Regions from separate parts of the Robertmurraya sp. genome, predicted to be linked through region 1. Evidence: riboswitches for the same ligand, from Rfam matches in the RefSeq annotation. Region 1 holds a riboswitch; the other holds the start of a gene.

Region 1 (4,435 bases):
AATACCTCCGTTTATAATCGAAATCTGAACTTTTGGCTCGTATTGCTCCTGTAAAGCTCGTTTTTCATTTTCATAGCTTTCCCCTTTTTCCTCCACTTCTTCATAAAAATGCTCCAGCAATCTCAAGTCTTTTGACCAGCGTTCTCTAGCCTCGTTTGCCCAGGAATGATCTTCTTCTAGAATGTTTGAACGAATCATATTCTGAATTCGTGTTACCCCACTATTCGGCATAATAAGTGGTGATAAGGTAAAGGAGTAATCAGGTATTTTGCGAGCTAATTGTAATCTTATTAGTTCATCGTGGAAGTTCTCGATTATTTGTCCATTAATTAATTGTAGACCTATCGACCGAAAGACGTCTCTTTTACGGTCACATTGATAGGAGATTTTTACATTCATACCTAACCAAGGACGCAATGGTACTTGTTGACCCATGGTTGCTTGATGATCTTCATAGAGCCGAATATACCCAGCAAGGTTTTTAGTTGAGTTAAATATTTGATGAAGTCTTGGTGAACCAAAGTGTATGACCTCTCCTTTAATATCGTCAGGTGTCTTTTTTTGATCCGTAATAAGCGTAAGTTTCATAGGGTTTGGAACTCCACCTGTTTTTTCTAAGTAATGCCAATAAAACGGGCGATTCATTAATTCCTTATCTAGTTCAATCGTTAATTGCACAGTTAAATATGAACCGGTATTCTCGAGTATTTCACATTGGTTAGCAGTAAAGTACTTCACCAAAAAATTATGAATTTCCTGTTGCTGCACGATAATCACCATCCTTTACTTCTTCAGCAAATTGAATCATGGAAGCTAGGTTGTCCATTTTTATTCGCATTTCCCCTTCAGAGGTGGAGTTTCCGAATATATCTGAAAGATGATCCTCAAAGCTACCAAACTCTAAACGAGTAAGAATATCATCGAGATCACCAATCACTTTTTCAAATAAATTAATTTTTTCATGTAGTAGCTTAAGGACATGTTCTTCCACTGTCCCTTTAGTTGCAAAGTTATAAATCATCACGTCTTTTTCTTGCCCTAGGCGATGAATTCTTCCGATTCGTTGCTCTAGTCTCATAGGATTCCAAGGCAGATCAAAATTAATAATATGATTACAGAACTGAAGATTGATTCCTTCTCCTCCTGCTTCGGTTGCAATAAGGACCTGTACATTGTTTTCAAAGAGCTGTCTCATCCAATCTTTTTTTCCTCTTTTAAATCCTCCGCGGAAGGGAACGGAGCTGATTCCATTTTGCTTTAGAAACCATTGAAGATAGAGTTGAGTGGCTCGATATTCCGTAAATATAATGACTTTATCATTTACCTTTTGTATCAGTTCAAGAGCTTTAACGGCCTTGGAATTCGTATGAACGGCGTTTACCTTCTCGATTAAATATGTGATTTGATCTTGATATTCCTTTGATGGGTTTTCCTTCTTTTCAAGCATATTTTTTAATGTGAAAAAGACGGCTTCTCTACTGCTGCATGCTTCTCTTTGCAGAGTCATAACTGAGAAAGCGGATGTAGTTGTCCAGTCTCCCTCTGACCGTAGTTCAGTAACAGAATCATACAAATCCTGCTCTTCCTTAGTAAGCTCAATAGGGATTGTTTCAACTTGTCTCTTCGTCCATTCAATACCTGTGTCTGCTCGACGATTTCTGATCATCACTTTATTCACAAGCTCTTTTAAATGTTCATTATCGTTAATATCTCGGGAATCCTTCTTATATTTTTCATTAAACACAGATTCATTTCCTAGGTGACCAGGTTTTAAGAGAGAGACAAGGTTGAAAATCTCACCAACTCGATTTTGAATTGGGGTTGCTGTAAGAAGTAAGCAGAATTTTTTCTTTAAGCTTTGTACAAATTCATAGTTTTTTGTTTTATTGTTTTTTAATTTATGTGCTTCATCAATAATAATAAGATCATAATCTAGGGAGAGAATGATTTCTCTATGTGGAGCCCGTTTAGCTGTATCAATAGAAGATACGACCACATCACATTGTTCCCACACATAGCTTTTACGTTGTGAAACTGCCGGAATATAAAACTTACTTGTTAACTCATATGACCATTGGGTAACGAGGGAGGCGGGAACAAGAATGAGAACTTTTTTTACAAGACCTCTGATCATATATTCTTTTAAGATAAGTCCTGCTTCGATCGTTTTCCCTAAACCTACTTCATCTGCAAGGATGGCTTTTCCGTTCATGTTTTCAACTACCTGCTTGGCGACTTCTAGCTGATGGGGAAGCGGTGTTAAATTGGGAAGATGTTTGGGAGCTTGTAATCCCTCGAAATTATCAATAACTGTATGTTTTTCTACCTCTACCGCTAGCTTATATAACTCAAAGTTCCCCCAAGGGCCGTCATTTGAAATTTTCTCTATCAGCCCCTCCTGCCAAGAGGAATCAAACTCAATCTCTACCGACATAAAAACAACTCCCTTTTTTGATCGATAAATATATTGCCGTATGGGTTTCGAAATGGTAGGATGATAATATCTTAAAAGTTTTGAAATTTGTCACATTATAATTTATTTTGACGAATGTTCTACAAGTACAGCTTAGTATTATCCAAATTGGGAATTTTTATAATGCGAATGAGAACAAGGGGAGAGACTACTTCAAAGTAGCGCCGAAGGAGCAAACAAAAATTTGTGAATCTCTCAGGCAAAAGAACTCTTGTTTGACGCAGCTCTGGAGAGCGCTTCATTCATTTGAAGCCACCAAAGGGGACAGCCAAACGGTAAACTTTCAGGTGCCAGGACAGAGACCTTTCTTAAGCAAAGAGGGGGGTCTCTGTCCTTTTTTTATGATTTTATAAGGGGGAAATGATAGTGGCGCAACTAAAAAGAACACCGCTTTTTGACGTGTATCAACAGTATGGTGGGAAAACCATTGACTTTGGAGGATGGGAACTGCCTGTTCAATTTTCAAGCATTAAAGAAGAACATGAGGCTGTAAGAACGAAGGCAGGATTGTTCGATGTTTCTCATATGGGAGAAATTGAAGTGAAAGGGACAGACAGTTTGGCCTTTCTTCAAAAAATGATGACCAATGATGTATCGAAGCTGCAAATTGGTGGTGCACAATATACTGCTATGTGCTACGAGAATGGTGGTACTGTCGATGATCTTCTAATCTATAAATTGAATGACGACTATTATTTGCTTGTTGTAAATGCTTCAAATATCGAAAAAGACTTTACATGGTTAAACGATCATGTTGAAGGGGATGTAAGGCTTCAAAATCTTTCTGAACAAATGGGCCAGTTAGCTCTTCAAGGGCCGCTTGCCGAACAGGTTCTCCAGAAGCTAGTTGAAACAGTTGACCTTTCGACAATTGGATATTTTAAATTCCAAGAGAATGTTTCCATTGGAGGAAAAGTGGCGCTTGTTTCAAGAACTGGGTACACCGGAGAAGATGGCTTTGAGGTGTACTGTAAAAGTGAGGATGCGTCTTTCCTATGGGAAACAATTCTTGAGGCAGGTAAAGAAGAAGGCGTTCTTCCTTGTGGCTTAGGCGCTCGTGATACCCTTCGCTTCGAGGCTAATTTGGCCCTTTATGGTCAGGAACTTTCTTCCACTATTTCTCCGTTAGAAGCGGGTATTGGTTTCGCTGTAAAAGTAAATAAGGAAGAAGATTTTATTGGGAAGCAAGCTTTAAAGCAACAAAAGGAAGCTGGAGTTCCTCGTAAACTAATAGGAATTGAAATGATTGACCGAGGCATCCCAAGACATGGATATCCGGTGTATGTGGGTGAACAACTAGTAGGAGAAGTAACAACTGGAACACAATCACCTACGTTGAAAAGAAATATTGGCTTAGCGTTAGTTGATTCAGCAGTCGTATCTAGAGAGTCGGAGCTAACAATTGAGATTCGTGGGAAACGCTTGAAGGTGAAGGTAGTACCAACACCATTTTATAAAAGGGAAAAGAAATAAGGGAGGAACAAAAGTCATGAAGCATCGCTACTTACCAATGACAGAAACCGATAAAAAAGCCATGCTAGAAGAGATCGGAATTTCCGATGTACAGGAGCTTTTTAACGATATTCCAGAAAGTGTTCAGTTTAAGGGAGAATATAATATTAAAAAAGCTAAATCGGAGACAGCCTTATTAAAAGAATTAACACTTTTGGCTTCTAAAAATGCCGACTTACGCTCACATACTTCCTTTTTAGGAGCTGGTGTGTATGATCATTACATGCCTGTCATTGTTGATCATGTTCTTTCACGTTCAGAATTTTACACAGCGTATACACCTTATCAACCGGAAATCTCACAAGGTGAGTTACAGGCGATCTTTGAATTTCAAACAATGATTTGTGAATTAACAGGTATGGACGTTGCTAACTCTTCTATGTACGACGGAGGGACCGCTTTGGCAGAAGCAGCGATGCTAAGCTCAGGTCATACGAAGCGTAAAAAGGT
Region 2 (4,435 bases), on a different contig from region 1:
CTGATAGATTCGGTAATAAACCCTGTTCTTTCCTGCTTTCTGGTACGTGGGCAATCCCAAGCTTCATCGCATCAATTGGGTTCCTTATCTGAACAGACTTTCCGTCCATGACGATTTGACCCTCTGACAGGTCGGATAAACCAAAGATGGTCCTCACCAGTTCGGTTCTTCCAGCTCCAACAAGTCCTGCTAAACCAACAATTTCCCCAGGATAAATCTTCAACGAGACATTTTTCACGATTTTTTTGTCGGAGACACCTTTCAACTCGAGTACTGGTTGTTGATTCTTCGCTCCTGTATCATTTTCGCTTCTCTCTCTTACAAACAGCTCATTTAATTCTCGTCCTACCATAAGTTTTACTAGATGCGTAGGATTTGTTTCCGATATTGGACCGCTCGTGACCAAGCAACCGTCTCTAAGTACGGTAAAACGATTGGAAATCTTAAAAATTTCGTCCATTCGGTGGGAAATATAAACGATCGCAACACCTTTTCTTTTTAATTCGTCTATGATCGTAAAAAGCTTCTCTATTTCTTTATCAGTAAGAGATGCCGTTGGTTCATCCATGATTAATATTTCTGAGTTAAGTGATAATGCACGAGCAATCTCCACCATTTGTTGTTGAGCGACACTTAATGAACTAACATCCGCTCGAGGATCCAATGAAGAACCAATGGAAATTAAAATTTTTTCAGCTTTTTCATAAATATCATTCCAGCTAATTAAACCGATTCTATTTTTCTTCAACGAGGTACCCATTAATATATTTTCTCCAATGGATAAGTTAGGCGATAAGCTTATCTCTTGATGAATAACACTAATGCCTTTGCTTCTAGCATCCATGGGATGATTCCACCGCACTTCTTCACCTTTGTATACGATTGATCCGCCATCAGGCTGATACACTCCTGCCATTATTTTCATTAAAGTAGATTTCCCTGCACCATTCTCACCCATTAATGCATGAACTTCCCCTTTATAAAGTTCAATATCAACGTTTTGTAACACCTTCACACCAGAAAACTGCTTTGATACGTCCTTCATACTCATAATAGGTTGTTCATTTATAGATTGATGCTTCGTATGTTTCTCTTTCGTTCCGTTCATTACTGCCCCTCCCTACACTACATTTGGTGTAAACATAGTGCTCGATATTAGAGCACTATGTTTATCTTTTCATTGCGAGGGGTACTGATTACCACCCACTATATGAATCAACATTTTCTTGAGTAATGAATTCAGTAGGGATAAGAACTTCTGAGTCTACTTTCTCTCCATCTATTATTTTTAATGCTAAAGCTACACCATCAATCACCATTTGATTAGGGAACTGTGCTGAAGTACCTGCAAAGCTACCACCTTTATTCAGTGCATCAACTGCAGCAGGAGCACCATCAACACTTACGAGAAAGAACTCATCTTCTCTACCAGCTTGTTCTTGAGCAATTTGTACTCCGACAGCTTCTTCGTCATTAATAGTAAAAACGGCATCAATTTTCTTATTTGCGGATAATATTCCTTCCATTACAGTTAGCGCCTTCTCACGGTTACCTTCACCGTTCTGGTTAGCAACTACTTTAATGTCAGGATATTTGCTTATCACTTCATTAAAGCCTTTAATTCGATCTGTGACCGCTGATACAGGAGGTCCATCAATAATGACAATATTTCCTTTTTCATTCAATTGCTCTACTAGGTACTCGGCAGCTAATCTCCCCGCTTGAACATTATCTGACATCACAACTGAGTCGATACCTCCTTCTGCAAAACCGTCAAGAGCGACAACTGGAATTCCAGCTGCTTTTGCTTGACTAACTGCACCTGCAATCCCAGCCGAATCAAATGGACTTAGCAAAATGAGATCCACTTTCTTTGTAATAAAGTCTTCAATTTGAGCCGTTTGCTTTGCCAGATCATGATCTGCACTCACTGTAATGACTTCAGCATCATACTTAGCAGCAACTTCTTCAGCCCCTTTGGACATTGCTACGAAGAATGGATTCCCTAAAGTTGGAACGGTCAACCCGATCTTAAGTTGTTTTTCTTTATCATCAGTATTATTTTCATCCGTAGCATTGGTAGAAGAGCTCTCTCCACTGCTACAAGCATTTAATAAAGTTAAGAGTAATACGAATAAAATAATGTGAAATTTCTTTATAATTTTCATGGTTATCAAAACCTCCAAATAATAATTTCCTAGAATAATAGTTGTTTTTCAAAATACAAATCTTGAAAAAAAGTTTGTTTTGCCATACCATAAAAATGAGTTCTAAAATTCTAAAGAATTTTAGGCATACTCAAATAGAGGTATGATTTAGGGGTTTTTTCCATTTGGCCGTGGGTCCCCCTGAATCGTACTTTTTTCTTGCCTTTTTTGTTACAGGAAAATAGAAATTCAGTATCTAGTAGATTTTCCTTTATTATGTATAAGCCTCACCCCCAAAAAATATAGCGCTTTCATAAAACGTTTACATTCAGTCATAAACGTGGATGTTTTTGCTCGTTTATGCTCATTTTTGATTATATGTTCTTTTTTACCATTTTTCAATATTAATTTTCAGAAAACTCAAAATTGATATGGTCTTTTTTTATTTTTCACAAATTTTAATTGACTGAATTATTATTTATTGATAATATCTTACTTAATTCAATACAGCCGCCATGATGGTAGTGGATCAAACTATTACCGGAGCAGCTTCTGGAGAGACCGTATGTATACGGCGCCGAAGGATTCACAATCTCAGGCAAAAGGACAGAAGAGAATGTTTGCATAATAATATTTTGCACACTCTTCTTACCCGAGATTGGAGATACTCCAATCTTTTTTTATTTCAAAAAAATAATGAGGTGGAACGAATGGAAAGAAGACGTGCAGTGGTAAGTGTGATTGGAAAGGACAAGGTTGGCATAATATCAAAAGTGACAACTATTCTCGCTGAAAATAATATGAATATTTTGGATATCAGCCAAACCATTTTACAAGACTTTTTTACCATGATGATGATTATTGACGTGACCGGAAATGAAAATTTGTCAAAACTCCGTGACCAACTGGATTTAGTTGGAGAGGAAATGGACTTAAAAATAAACATTCAGCTTGAAGAGATTTTTCAAGCGATGCACAGAATATAGATAGGTGGTGACTGTATATGACAATTGCAATGGATGAAATCCTTCAAACAATACGAATGGTGCAGATGGAAAACCTTGATATCCGAACAGTAACAATGGGAATCAGTCTCCGTGATTGTGCGGATTCCGATTTCCATAAAATGCAGCAAAATGTATTTCATAAAATAACTACTTATGCTAAGGATTTAACGAAAGTAGCAGAAGAAGCGGAAAAGGAATTTGGCGTTCCGATTATTAATAAGCGTATATCTATTACCCCAATTGCTGAAATCCTAGGAAGTGCAACCGTTGAACAAACCGTGGAGCTTGCAAAAACTCTTGACCTAGCCGCAAAGCAATTAGGTGTAGATTTTATCGGAGGATTCTCTGCCCTTGTTCACAAAGGATTTTCTAAAGGTGATGAGACCTTACTTAAAGCCTTGCCAGAAGCACTTAGTGTAACAGAGCGCGTTTGCTCCTCAGTTTCAGTCGCCACCACTCGCACCGGTATCAATATGGATGCGGTAAGGCAATTAGGATATGTTATCAAAGAAGCAGCTGAGCGAACAAAAGATCAAAATGGTATCGCTTGTGCTAAACTCGTCGTATTTTGTAATCCAGTTGAAGATAATCCATTTATGGCAGGAGCTTTTCATGGAGCTGGAGAAGGCGAAGTTGTTATTAACGTTGGAGTTAGCGGTCCTGGCGTCGTATTGAACGCGTTAAAAAAACACCCACAAGCTGACCTAGGAGAAGTATCTGATATTATCAAAAAAACAGCGTTCAAGATTACACGTGCAGGTGAGCTTATTGGTAGAGTGGTAGCCAAGCGGCTCGGCATTCCGTTTGGAATTATGGACCTCTCTTTGGCTCCTACCAACGCCATTAATGATAGTGTTGCAGAAATCTTAGAGGAAATCGGTCTTGAGCGCGTGGGTACTCATGGAACGATCGCAGCCCTGGCCCTCATGAATGACGCGGTAAAAAAAGGTGGAGCCATGGCCAGTTCTTATGTTGGTGGATTAAGCGGTGCTTTTATCCCCGTCAGTGAAGATAATGGAATGATTCGAGGAATTATCGACGGTGCTTTAAGTTTATCAAAGCTTGAAGCAATGACATGCGTCTGTTCAGTCGGCCTTGATATGATTGCTATAACAGGAGATGTTACCCCTGCTACCCTATCCGCAATGATTGCAGATGAAGCGGCCATAGGAATGATTAACAAAAAAACAACAGCAGTAAGGGTCATCCCTGTACCTGGAAAACAAGAAGGAGAAATGGTTGAATTTGGAGGACTTCTTGGGAGAGCACCGGTTATGGGAG

What was found. Region 1 has a riboswitch for glycine ahead of gcvT (glycine cleavage system aminomethyltransferase GcvT). Riboswitches for the same ligand answer to the same signal wherever they lie in the genome.
Region 2: it holds a riboswitch for glycine, as region 1 does, so the genes downstream of both, ACGLXV_RS03380 (ACT domain-containing protein) here and gcvT (glycine cleavage system aminomethyltransferase GcvT) in region 1, are expected to answer to the same signal.

The regions. Positions count from the first base shown of each region.
Region 1 covers NZ_JAKFCQ010000115.1:4,484-8,918, forward strand. The annotation lists gene ACGLXV_RS15260 (YqhG family protein) at 1-768, opposite strand, end outside; gene ACGLXV_RS15265 (DEAD/DEAH box helicase) at 746-2,434, opposite strand; glycine riboswitch at 2,603-2,694, shown strand; gene gcvT (glycine cleavage system aminomethyltransferase GcvT) at 2,834-3,946, shown strand; gene gcvPA (aminomethyl-transferring glycine dehydrogenase subunit GcvPA) at 3,963-4,435, shown strand, end outside.
Region 2 covers NZ_JAKFCQ010000027.1:68,337-72,771, forward strand. The annotation lists gene ACGLXV_RS03370 (sugar ABC transporter ATP-binding protein) at 1-1,108, opposite strand, end outside; gene ACGLXV_RS03375 (ABC transporter substrate-binding protein) at 1,197-2,168, opposite strand; glycine riboswitch at 2,690-2,767, shown strand; gene ACGLXV_RS03380 (ACT domain-containing protein) at 2,858-3,133, shown strand; gene ACGLXV_RS03385 (PFL family protein) at 3,151-4,435, shown strand, end outside.